Chelatococcus sp. HY11: one gene and its partner. Each later gene encodes a partner of the first gene's protein in a complex. Links are inferred from orthologs where the notes say so. Each region holds a gene or a part of one and is shown in the gene's direction. Other genes may lie near its edges. The genes, in order: KIO74_RS03125 and dnaN.

Evidence for each region.
Region 2: the proteins of KIO74_RS03125 (region 1) and dnaN are in contact, whole or in part, in a solved structure (PDB 1OK7), measured with the Escherichia coli proteins. The link is inferred for Chelatococcus sp. HY11 from one-to-one orthologs.

Annotation. Positions count from the first base shown.
Region 1 is NZ_JAHBRX010000001.1:624,501-628,915, reverse strand. What follows is about bases 1-2,889. They hold KIO74_RS03125 (DNA polymerase IV), read left to right. Parts: upstream 1-744; coding sequence 745-2,034; downstream 2,035-2,889. Other genes in these bases: KIO74_RS03120 (EipB family protein), read right to left, coding at 2,044-2,889; KIO74_RS03130 (DUF3572 domain-containing protein), read left to right, coding at 458-748; KIO74_RS03135 (response regulator), read right to left, coding at 1-320. Outside these bases: more of KIO74_RS03120, read right to left, coding at 2,890-2,940; KIO74_RS03115 (RidA family protein), read left to right, coding at 3,141-3,611; KIO74_RS03110 (glycerophosphodiester phosphodiesterase family protein), read left to right, coding at 3,614-4,354; KIO74_RS03105 (GNAT family N-acetyltransferase), read left to right, coding at 4,401-4,415. UniProt on the Escherichia coli protein: Poorly processive, error-prone DNA polymerase involved in translesion repair and untargeted mutagenesis. Copies undamaged DNA at stalled replication forks, which arise in vivo from mismatched or misaligned primer ends.
Region 2 is NZ_JAHBRX010000001.1:3,248,779-3,255,869, forward strand. The notes cover bases 2,438-5,322. They hold dnaN (DNA polymerase III subunit beta), read left to right. Parts: upstream 2,438-3,261; coding sequence 3,262-4,383; downstream 4,384-5,322. Other genes in these bases: dnaA (chromosomal replication initiator protein DnaA), read left to right, coding at 2,438-3,084; recF (DNA replication/repair protein RecF), read left to right, coding at 4,606-5,322. In the rest of the region: mutM (bifunctional DNA-formamidopyrimidine glycosylase/DNA-(apurinic or apyrimidinic site) lyase), read left to right, coding at 1-15; rpsT (30S ribosomal protein S20), read left to right, coding at 250-516; more of dnaA, read left to right, coding at 1,600-2,437; more of recF, read left to right, coding at 5,323-5,769; KIO74_RS14860 (LysE family translocator), read left to right, coding at 5,887-6,516; gyrB (DNA topoisomerase (ATP-hydrolyzing) subunit B), read left to right, coding at 6,649-7,091. UniProt on the Escherichia coli protein: Confers DNA tethering and processivity to DNA polymerases and other proteins. Acts as a clamp, forming a ring around DNA (a reaction catalyzed by the clamp-loading complex) which diffuses in an ATP-independent manner freely and bidirectionally along dsDNA.

The DNA of each region.
Region 1 (4,415 bases):
ATGGGCTTCGAGAGATACGCCTCGCACCCTCCCTCCCTGATCCGCTCCTCGTCACCCTTCATGGCGAAGGCTGTCACCGCGATGACGGGAATCGATTTCAGGTCGTCGTCCGCCTTCAGCCAGCGTGTCACTTCCAGCCCGGAAACCTCGGGCAACTGGATATCCATGATGATGAGATCAGGGTGGTCGCTCCGGGCAAGCTCCATCGCCTCGATCCCGTTCGAGGTCTTGAGCGTTGCATAACCATGCGCTTCCAGAAGGTCGCTGAAGAGCTTCATATTGAGCTCATTATCCTCGACGATCAGCACCGTCTTGCGCATCAGCTGTTCCCATCATCTAGAGTAAATCCCACATGTGGGGAGTCCACGCGCGCAAAGCCGTAGGCCGGCATCATTACCATTGACCAGTTGACGAAACGCAAATCCAATTTCATCCCCTGCCACCTTTGGACGACGCTATGGCCCCGCAACGCCCCTCACCGCTTCCAGACCCTGAGGAAATCGCTCTTCAGGCGCTTGGTTTTCTTGCGTCCGACGAGGAAAGACTGGAACGTTTCCTCGGCACAACCGGGCTTGGCCCGGACACGATACGCGAAAGCGCCAGCCAGCCTGGCTTTCTGGCTGCCGTGCTCGACCATCTCGCTGCGGACGAAGCCCTGCTTTTGACCTTCGCGGCCAATCACAGGCTCGATCCAGAGGCCATATCCATCGCACGGCAAAAGCTTGCTGGTCCTGGAGTCCCCCTATGAACACGCCTGGTCAATCGCGCTCCCTGTGCCGCGATTGCCTGACCGATACCGAGACGGCCCGCCAGCCCACCCGCTGTCCCGCATGCGGCAGTCCCCGCCTCCTCACCCATCCCGAACGCGACGCGCTCCACATCGCCCATGTCGATTGCGATGCGTTCTATGCGGCGATTGAAAAACGAGATTCCCCCGAGCTCGCAATAAAACCGATAATCATCGGCGGCGGCAAGCGCGGTGTTGTCTCAACCGCCTGCTACGTGGCGCGAACTTACGGCGTGCGCTCGGCCATGCCCATGTTCAAGGCGCTGAAGCTGTGCCCCGATGCCGTCGTCATCAAGCCGGACATGGCCAAATATGTGCGCGTCGGCCGTCAGATCAGGCAGATGATGCTGGACCTGACGCCGATGGTGGAGCCTCTTTCAATCGATGAGGCCTTCCTCGATCTCGGCGGCACCGAGCGTTTGCACCACGCTAGCCCGGCGGTCATCCTCGCGCGATTCGCGCGGCGTGTGGAAAGCGAAGTCGGCATCACCGTCTCCATTGGCCTCTCGACCAACAAATTCATGGCGAAGATTGCCTCGGACCTCGACAAGCCCCGAGGCTTCGCGATCATCGGCAAACAGGAGGTCGATGGCTTTCTGGCCGACAAGCCGGTCTCGATCATTTTCGGCGTCGGCGCGGTGACAATGGAAAAACTCGAGCGCGCCGGCGTCCGGACGATCCGGGATCTGCGCGCGGCATCCCCGAACAAATTGATGACGCTCCTCGGCAAGGAGGCCGGGCGATTGCAGCGGCTCGCCCATGGCATCGATGACCGAGCCGTCAGCCCGAACCGGGAGGCCAAGGTCGTCTCCGCCGAGACGACGTTCAACGAGGACATCGGCGCACCGGCCGACCTCTTGCCCATCCTCTGGCGACTCTGTGAAAAGCTGTCGGCGCGGCTGAAGGCCGCGGAGCTGGCGGCCGGCTCCGTCACGCTGAAACTGAAGACGGCAGACTTCAAGCTGCGCAGCCGCTCACGCGGCGTCCCCGCCACGCAGCTCGCCAGTCGCCTGTTCGAGACGGGAAAAGACCTGCTCCTGCCCGAATGCGATGGCACGCAATTCCGGCTCATCGGGATCGGCACGGCCGATCTTCACCCCGCCGTCGAAGCCGATCAGGGAGACCTCGCCGATCAGACCGCCAAACGCGATGCCCGCATGGAGCGGGCAGTGGATGATCTGCGCGCCAAGTTCGGCGCTGGCGCCGTGGTCAAGGGCATCGTCTTCGGCAACGGTCGCAAGGCTTGAGCCGGCGACCTATTCGCAGACGGCCGCCTTGAGCAGCTCCAGCTCCTTCAGCTCGCCCTTCAGTGTGAAGTTGTCGTATTTGAGGGTCAGGGAGCGGGCTATGCCGTTCTCATAGAGGTCGAAGCTCAGGACATAGACGGGCAAGGCCTCGCTCCGCGCCGTCGCTTGCTTGAAATAGCTGATCGCGATCGGCCAATGCGCGGCGGTGCCGAACAGGCCGTCGAACCGGCGCTGGCGCTCCGCGGCTGCCTCTTCGTCGCTCGCTCCGGCGTCCCGCTTGGTCAGTTCGTCCTTGTCCGTGGTTGCCTTGCCAGGATCCGGGCTCACCGCGTCAGCCCTTCCGATCACCGCCAGCGTATCATAAAAGCTGCGCCCATCTTCCGAGCCGTCGAAAACACGCGCCTCGACGATAGGCTTGCCTGCCTTTGCGCCAGTGATCAGCGTCCTGAGATGTGCCGCCGGGAACATCGCGTCGCCCAACTTTAACGTCTCGCGGCCGGGCTTGACGAAATTCACGGCGACCGCGCCGTCACGTCGCACCGCCTCGCCATCGACCAGCTTCGGCGGCGCGTTCGCATTGCGCGTCTCCGCCTTGAAACGGAACGAGCCACCGCTTGCGTCCTCGAAGGTCGTCATGCGCATATCGGTGGTCGATGCGCTGCTCTCACCCTCGAGAACGACGACCTGCCGCGAGCGCGACGCATAGCCGTCACAAGCGGTGCCGGTGATCTCGTAGACCACGCGCCCCATCGCCGACTGAATGGAATTGCTGCTGTCGGCGAGTGACAGGTCATAGACGGCCCTGTGCGGCGCGAGCGAAATGCCAGGCGCCACCTCGGCCATGGCGCCCGAGGTCCAGAGCGACGTGAGGGCCATCGCTGTAACGACGACGGGCTTTCTCACCATGATGACCTCCATCGGAATCCAAGGGCGCTTGACCGGTCCACCTAGCACAGCATCAGCCAAGTATCTCGCGGGATCAATGACCAAGCCCCATGATATCCGCCGTTGCGATCCGGACAGCAGTGGGCGACAACGCTCTCAGTCCGCCTTCGGCAGCGAGGGCGGCCGCATTGTCCATGCTTGCAAGACAAGGAACCCCTTCCATGAGCCGCATCGCCTCCAGGCTGGCAGAACTCGGTATCGTCCTTCCGACCCCGGCAGCACCGATTGCCAATTACGTGCCCTTCGTGCTGAGCGGCCAGTTGCTGACGATCTCCGGGCAGCTCTGCCTCGGTGCCGATGGCAAGCTCGCGGACGCCCACAAGGGCAAGCTCGGCGGCGAAATCTCGCTGGAGACAGGCCAGCAGGCCGCCCGTCTCTGCGCCATCAATCTTCTCGCCCAGGCGAACGCAGCTCTCGGTGGCCTCGACCGGATCACCCGTGTCGTGCGGCTCGGCGGCTTCATCAATTCGACACCGACCTATGGCTCCGTACCCGGCGTAATGAACGGCGCGTCGGATCTGATGGTTGAGGTCTTCGGCGACCTCGGCCGCCACGCCCGCAGCACCGTCGGTGTCGCGCAGCTGCCGCTCGACGCCGCCGTCGAGGTGGAAGCTCTCTTCGAGGTTGCCTGATCATGACCGCGCCCGATTGGCTTTGCACGCGACCTATTGCCCATCGCGGGCTGCACAATCGGGTCGACGTGATCGAAAATACCGCCGATGCCGCCGAGGCGGCCATCGTCGGCGGCTTCCCCATCGAATGCGATGTGCAACTGACAGCCGATGGGGAAGCGGTCGTCTACCACGACTTCGTGCTCGACAGGCTGACGCAGGGTCAAGGGCGCCTTGACGCCCTTACGGCCGCCGCGCTCGCGGCCGTCCCCTTCAAGGCGACGGAGAACCGCATTGAACCGCTGTCGGCGTTCCTCGACAGGATCGCCGGCCGCGTGCCGCTCGTCATCGAGGTGAAGAGCCGCTTCGACGGCGATCTCGCGCTCATCCGCCGCACGGCCGCAGTGGTCGACAATCGCTCCGAGCCGCTCGCGGTCATGTCCTTCGACCCCGATCTCATCGCGGCGTTCAAGGACCTCGCGCCAGGCGTGCCGCGCGGGATCGTGGCGGAGAGCCGTTACGACGATAAGGACTGGGGCCATTTGAGTCCGGAAAAGCGGCGGGAGCTCGAGCAATTCCTCCATATCGACCGCTCGCGGCCTGATTTCGTCGCCTGGCGTGTCGGCGACCTCCCGGCGACGGCCACCGTCATGGCGCGCCATTTCGGCATGCCGGTGCTGACCTGGACCGTGCGGACACCCGGGGATCGCGAACAGGCCTCGGCCCACGCCGATCAGATGATATTCGAGGACTTCGTTCCGTAACGAGGAGGTGATTCCCCGGACGCGGAAAGCGCTCTAGGATCTCCCCATGACCGCCAGAACG
Region 2 (7,091 bases), 2.6 Mb from region 1 along the record:
AGCTGCCAGCGGTGAGAGACCGCCATCACAGGTCCGTCCGTGGGGCTTCCGGCTATTCCGCGTGCCCGGCGTCCGACTTGAAGAAGAATGCAAGACGAGCGTTGACGCTTGAGCCGCGACACCGTATAAGCCGCCCATCAGGATGGGTGGCGTTCGGCGCTGCCCTCTTTCACTGTTAACAACTGCCGATCCCGATCGCTCGCCGCTACTGGTCGCGCGGACAGATCGGGGACGATCAAGAGGTTAGAGATGGCTAATACCGCGTCGGCCAAGAAAGCGGCTCGCAAGATTGCACGCCGCACGGCCGTGAATAAGGCGCGTAAGAGCCGCGTCCGCACCTTCCTCCGCCGTGTTGAGGAAGCCATCGGCAGCGGCGATCAGGCCGCCGCCGCGGTGGCCCTGCGTTCGGCCGAGCCCGAGTTGATGCGCGCCGCTCAGAAGGGCGTCGTGCATAAGAACACCGCGTCGCGCAAGGTCTCTCGCTTGGCGAGCCGCATCAAGGCGCTCAGCGCTTAATCGATACTCTTCGATTGCTTTGAAAAGCCCGGCTTTTGCCGGGCTTTTTTTATTTCCCGCCGCCGAATACGCATTTCGCGCACTACATGCTTGCCTTTTACTCTTGACAAGCGATCCCCGCATCAGGGGCATCTTGCAAACCCAACCGCGCAGATAAAACGCCGTCAGAACAGATCCTTAGCAGGCAAAGGGTGTGAGGGGGGGCGAATCTGTCCATCCGGGTGGGAAGGAGGGCGACCGATCGTGTCGCAAATCGCTTCCCCAGGGTGGCGATTAAGCTTGAGCGGAGCCATTACGAAAACCGAGCATCAACAACAATTTACACTGTTTGCAAGCCAGCCTGCAGCCACCGCGACTCGCCGATAGGTGAGCTTTGGCGCCTCCACAACCGTTTGATGTGTTGCGCCCGCCCAAGCGGGTGTCGTAGTGTTAGCGGACTTGAGGCTTTCGCCTTGAGGCCTTCAGCGGGAAAGTTGGAAGAATTCAACCTCTTTTTCAGGAGGGGGCGGTGTTTTTTGTCTGTTCAACAGCTGTCAGGTCGCTCTATATACAGCCTGCGACCTCTGCTTATCGAGCAGTGTGGAAAGCATCGTTACAGATTATGCCGGTGTTATGCGGCTTCGTTATTCTGTAAAGTTCTCTGTTGCTGCGCACCTGGTCCCGTTGACTCTGCGTAATTTCGAAACAGTCTCCGCACGCCTCTTGTTGCGTACCTTTTTAAGGGCAGGCGCGGCTTAAGGTTTGTTCGTTGGAGATCCAACAGCGGCGCAATCGTCGATTGTGCCGTGGGGATGGTTTGCGCTCAGAGGTCGGGCGTTAAAACAAAAAAAGGAGCTGCGGTCGATGTATAAGGCGAACGAAGGGACGAAACTCGCCGGAGAACGTGGAAGCCCTGAAAAGGGCCCTTTGTCCGGGCAGGGTTTACGGCCTTCGGAGGCCTTATCGGCAACGGCTCGTGGCCCCGGTATCAGTCCGGGCGGCCTTGGTGATCCCCTCAAAGGAAGCGCCAAGGTCGCGAATGGTTTGGGATCGAGTATCTTGGGAAGTGGTGCGTTGGGAAGTGGTGCGTTGGGAATGGGTGGCATGGGAGCAGCGGTGGTGAGCACGAACGCCGTTGGCGATCAGCCGGTATTCGGTGAGCCATGGACACGTGTGCGGCGTCGGCTGCGTGTCGAGCTCGGGGAAGATGTTTTCACGAGCTGGTTCGGGCGTCTTGAGCTGGATGGAGTGACCGAGGGCGTCGCCCGGCTCACCGTTCCGACGCGCTTCCTCAAGAGCTGGATCGAGTCCCATTATGCAGACCGTGTCCTCAACCTGTTCCGCGCCGAATGCGCTGAGGTAACCCGTCTCGCCCTATCCGTTCGCGGCTCGGTGAACCGTGACGCGATCACCCCCGCGCGGCCGGCGGAGCCGCCGGCGCCACGACCGGCAGCCGTGCGGGAGGGATTTGCCGAGACGAGCATCGCGCCGCCTGTTTTCGAGAAGCCGGTTGCAGTGACCGCTACCCAGCGTGGCGAAAGCTCGGATCTCACGGGCAATCCTCTCGACAGCCGCCTGACGTTCGAGTCCTTCATTGTCGGCCGGTCCAACGCGCTTGCCCATGCTGCGGCCGAGCGGGTGGCGCGCGACGACGGCGCGACCCCGCTTTATAATCCGCTTTATCTCCATGCCGGCGTCGGCCTCGGCAAGACGCATTTGATCCAGGCGGTGGCCCACGAGGCCCAGCGCTGCGGGAAGCGGGTCATCTATCTCACAGCCGATCGCTTCATGTATGGCTTCGTCGCCGCCCTGAAGGCCCAGACCGCGCTTGCCTTCAAGGAAAAGCTGCGCGGCATCGACCTTCTCGTCATCGACGACGTGCAGTTCCTGCAGGGCAAATCCATCCAGCAGGAATTCGGCCACACCATCAATGCCCTGCTTGATGCCGGGCGACAGATCGTGGTGGCCGCGGATCGTCCTCCCGCTGACCTTGAGGCCCTCGACGAGCGTGTCTGCTCGCGCCTTGCCGGCGGGCTCGTGGTTGAGATGGCCTCGCTGGACGAGGAGCTGCGCAACCGCATCCTGATGGCCCGGATCGCGGCGGTGCAATCCGTCCATCCGGCGTTCTCGGTGCCGGCGCCGGTCGTTTCCTACGTGGCCCGCGTGATCACCACCAACGGCCGCGACCTCGACGGTGCCGTCAACCGGCTGCTCGCGCATTCCACCCTCTCGGGGTCGGAGATGTCGCTGGAGACAGCCGAGGCAGCCATCCGCGATCTCGTCCGCACCAAGGACCCCAAACGCGTCAAGATCGAGGACATCCAGAAGCTGGTCGCCAGCCGGTACAACGTCTCGCGCGCCGATATCCTGTCCGAGCGTAGGACGGCGGCGGTAGTCAAGCCGCGCCAGATCGCGATGTATCTGTCCAAGATTCTGACCCTGCGCTCCCTGCCGGAAATCGGCCGGCGCTTCGGCGGGCGCGACCACACCACCGTGCTGCATGCGGTGCGGAAGATCGAAAAGGCCGTCGGTGACGACAGCGCATTGAACGAAGAGGTCGAGCTCCTGAAGCGCATGCTGCAGGAGTAAGTCTCCCGGAATGCGGCCCATGCCCATGGGCCGCCGCCCGGAACCGTGGCTTGTTAACAAGTGCCCTTGCGAAAGCGCTGGCGAGACGGCATTGTGCCTGCCCACCCGTTGGGCGGGCCGGTTTCTTTCCAGCCTGTTCTGCACGGGACATTGCGTTAGAGAGAAACGGAACGTTCGATGAAGGTCACCGTCGAACGGGCGACACTTTTGAAGTCGCTCGGTCATGTCCATCGCGTCGTCGAGCGGCGCACAACGATTCCGATCCTGTCCAACGTCCTCCTGAAGGGCGTGGCCGGTCAGCTTAGCCTGAAGGCAACCGATCTCGACCTCGAGGTGACGGAAACCCTGGCCGCCGATGTCGAAGTCGAGGGCGCCACAACGGTCCCGGCCCACGTCATCTACGACATCGTGCGCAAGCTGCCCGACGGCGCGCAGGTCTCGCTGGAAACCACAGGCGACGGAACGCAGATGCTGATGCGCGCCGGACGCTCGCGTTTCAACCTGCAGGCCCTGCCTGAAAGCGATTTTCCCGATCTCGCGGCGGGCGACCTACCGCATCGGTTCAGTCTGCCCGGCATCGAATTGAAGCGCCTTATCGACAAGTCGCAGTTCGCGATCTCGACGGAAGAGACGCGCTACTATCTCAACGGCATCTTCATTCACACGATCGAGGCGGAACCCGGCGCGACCGTGCTGCGCGCTGTGGCGACCGATGGCCATCGCCTCGCACGCGTCGACGTGCCGGCGCCGGCCGGATCCGTCGGCATGCCCGGCGTCATCCTGCCGCGCAAGGCCGTCGCCGAGATCCAGAAGCTGCTCGATGGCCTGGAAGCGGAAATCACCGTCGAGCTGTCGCCAGCCAAGGTGCGGCTGACGATCGGCGCCGTGGTTCTGACGTCGAAGCTGATCGACGGGACTTTCCCGGACTATCAGCGGGTCATCCCGGCCAACAATGACAAGCAGCTCGTCGTGGATCGCGACGTGTTCAGCGCGGCGGTCGATCGTGTATCGACCATTTCATCTGAGCGCGGGCGCGCGGTGAAGCTCGCCCTCAGCGACGGCCGCATGGTTCTTTCGGTCACCAACCCGGACTCAGGCAGCGCGACCGAGGAGCTCGAAGTCGACTATGAGGCAGGAGGTCTCGATATCGGCTTCAACGCGCGCTATCTCCTCGATATCACGAGCCAGCTCGACGGCGACACGGCCCTGTTCAAACTGGCGGACGCCGGTTCGCCGACACTCGTGCAGGATCGCGAGGGGGCAGCGGCTCTCTATGTGCTGATGCCGATGCGGGTCTGACCGCAGGGGCATCGCGCGCAAGGATCGGAACGACCTTGCGTGGGGAACGGCAGCCTGACGGGTCGGGGCGTTTTTCTCAGCCAGATCAGACTGTCAGGCGGCGCGATACCCGCGGCGAAGCGATTGACACATGTGGCTTCTGGCCGGCGACATGTGGACTGAGCGAGGCGGCGGTTCTTGAACGCCGCCAGATGTAGCCAGGCAAACTGTGGGGACGCGACCATTCAGGAGCTCGCGACGGCTCCGCGCGTGAAGCGCCTCATACTTGCGGATTTCCGCAGCTATGCGGACCTCCATCTCGACGTCGGCGAAGCGCCACTGGTGGCGCTCGTCGGCGACAATGGCGCGGGCAAGACCAATCTCATCGAGGCGCTGTCGCTGTTCACGCCCGGGCGTGGGTTACGCAGGGCTGACTTCAGCGAGCTCGCACGCCTTGGCGGACGCGGCGGCTTTGCGGTGTCCGCCACGCTGGCATCAGCTTTTGACGAGATTCGTCTGGGTATCGGCAGTGAACCAACGGCTGACGGCGGCGCGGGCCGCAAATGCCGGGTCGATGGCACGGCGGTGGCGTCCGCTTCAGCCTTCGCGGAGTATGTGCGAGTCGTCTGGCTGACACCGGCTCTCGACGGGCTCTTTTCCGGGGCCGCGGGTGATCGCCGCCGTTTCCTCGATCGCCTCGTTCTGGCCGTCGACGCAGGCCACGGTACACGCGTCAACGCCTTCGAGAAGGCGATGCGCGGCCGCAACCGGCTGCTCGCGGAGGATGCTCCCCACCGGGCGTGGCTCGATGCGGTGGAGCGGGAGGTGGCTGAACTCGGCGTCGCCGTTGCCGCCGCGCGCGCGGAAACGGTGGCGCGGCTCGCCGCGCTGATCGAAGCGACCCGCGATGACGCCTCTCCCTTTCCCTCGGCCGAACTGCGACTGGAAGGCGAAATCGAGGCGATGGTCAACACGACCGCCGCCGTCGAGGTCGAGGATCACTATCGCCGCCTGCTGCGTGACGGCCGGGCGCGCGACAAGGCCGCCGGCCGCACGCTGGCAGGCCCGCAGACCAGCGAACTCGTGGTGCACCATCGCGCGAAGGCGATGCCCGCCGGCCAATGCTCGACCGGCGAGCAGAAGGCGCTGCTGATCGGGCTCGTGCTCGCCCATGCCCGCCTCGTCGCGACCATGAGCGGGATCGCGCCGCTGGTGCTCATGGATGAGGTCGCAGCCCATCTCGATCCACGCCGACGCGCCGCGCTCTACCGGGAATTGGGCGCGCTGGGGTCCCAAGTCTGGATGACTGGCGCCGACCCCGCGCTGTTCGCCGACCTGCCGGACGGCTCAGTACGTTTCCTGGTGGCTTCCGGCGTGGTAACACGTTACGCCGCAACAGAAATTTGACTTTCCGCCCAGCAGCCGCACCTGCGAATCACGCCTTCGCGCCGCGTATCATTTCTGCTATGAGCAGCATCAACGTTTTTGGCTTTCTATGCCCCGATATCGTGAGACGCTGAGACAATGTCCGGCCTTGACCTGATCAGCCTTGCCGTTTTCGCCAGCGTGCTCGCCGCCGCGGGCGCTTCGCCGGGACCGGCGGTCGCGGCGATTCTCGCGCGGGTGCTGGCGCGCGGGGCGACGGGCGTCGCTCCCTTCCTTGCCGGCCTTATTGTCGGAGATGTAGTCTGGCTGGCGGCCGCGGTGCTCGGACTCGCCGTCGTGGCTCAGACATTCCACGAACTCTTCCTCGTCATCCGTTATCTCGGCGCCGCCTATCTGCTCTGGCTGGCGTGGAAGCTCTGGTTCGCGCCGGTTTCGGCCGCGCCGGGGACCTCCGCGCACGCCGGCCCCGGCGAAAGGGGCGCGCGCGCTTTCATCGGCGGCCTGATGCTGACGCTCGGCAACCCTAAGACCATGATGTTCTATCTCGCGCTCTTGCCCAATATCATTAATCTGGCGGATGTTCGTCTTTTGGCCTTCGTCGAACTCGCCGCCGTCATCGTCGCCGTCCTGACCGGCGTGTTCACCGGCTATGTGCTTCTGGCGACACGTGTTCGCCGGCTTTTCACCTCGCCGCGCGCCATGCGCTGGCTTAACCGGGGCAGCGGAACCGTGATGGCCGGCGCGGCCGTTGCGGTCGCAACGCGATAAAGCCGCATTCTCAAGGGAAAAGTGCCCGCGCGGGCGTGAAATCTCACGCCCGAATGATTAGATTTATGCTGTCGAATCAAAGGCTGCGGTGCGATCGCGGCAGTGCTTCCCGATATCGGATTGGACCCATCCATGGCTGAACCCGCCCGCGACGTGAACGAAGAGTCCTATGGCGCCGATTCTATCAAGGTGCTCAAAGGCCTCGATGCCGTCCGCAAGCGCCCAGGCATGTATATCGGCGACACCGATGACGGCTCAGGCCTCCACCACATGGTGTACGAGGTCGTCGACAACGCCATCGACGAGGCGCTCGCGGGCCATGCGACACGGGTCACCGTGACGCTGAATGCCGACGGCTCGGTCACGGTTTCCGACAATGGTCGCGGCATCCCCACCGATATTCATCCCGGCGAGGGCATTTCAGCGGCCGAGGTCATCATGACTCAGCTCCATGCGGGCGGGAAATTCGACCAGAACTCCTACAAGGTCTCCGGCGGCCTGCACGGCGTCGGCGTGTCGGTGGTCAACGCGCTGTCAACCTGGCTGAAGGTGCGCATCTGGCGCGGAGGCAAGGA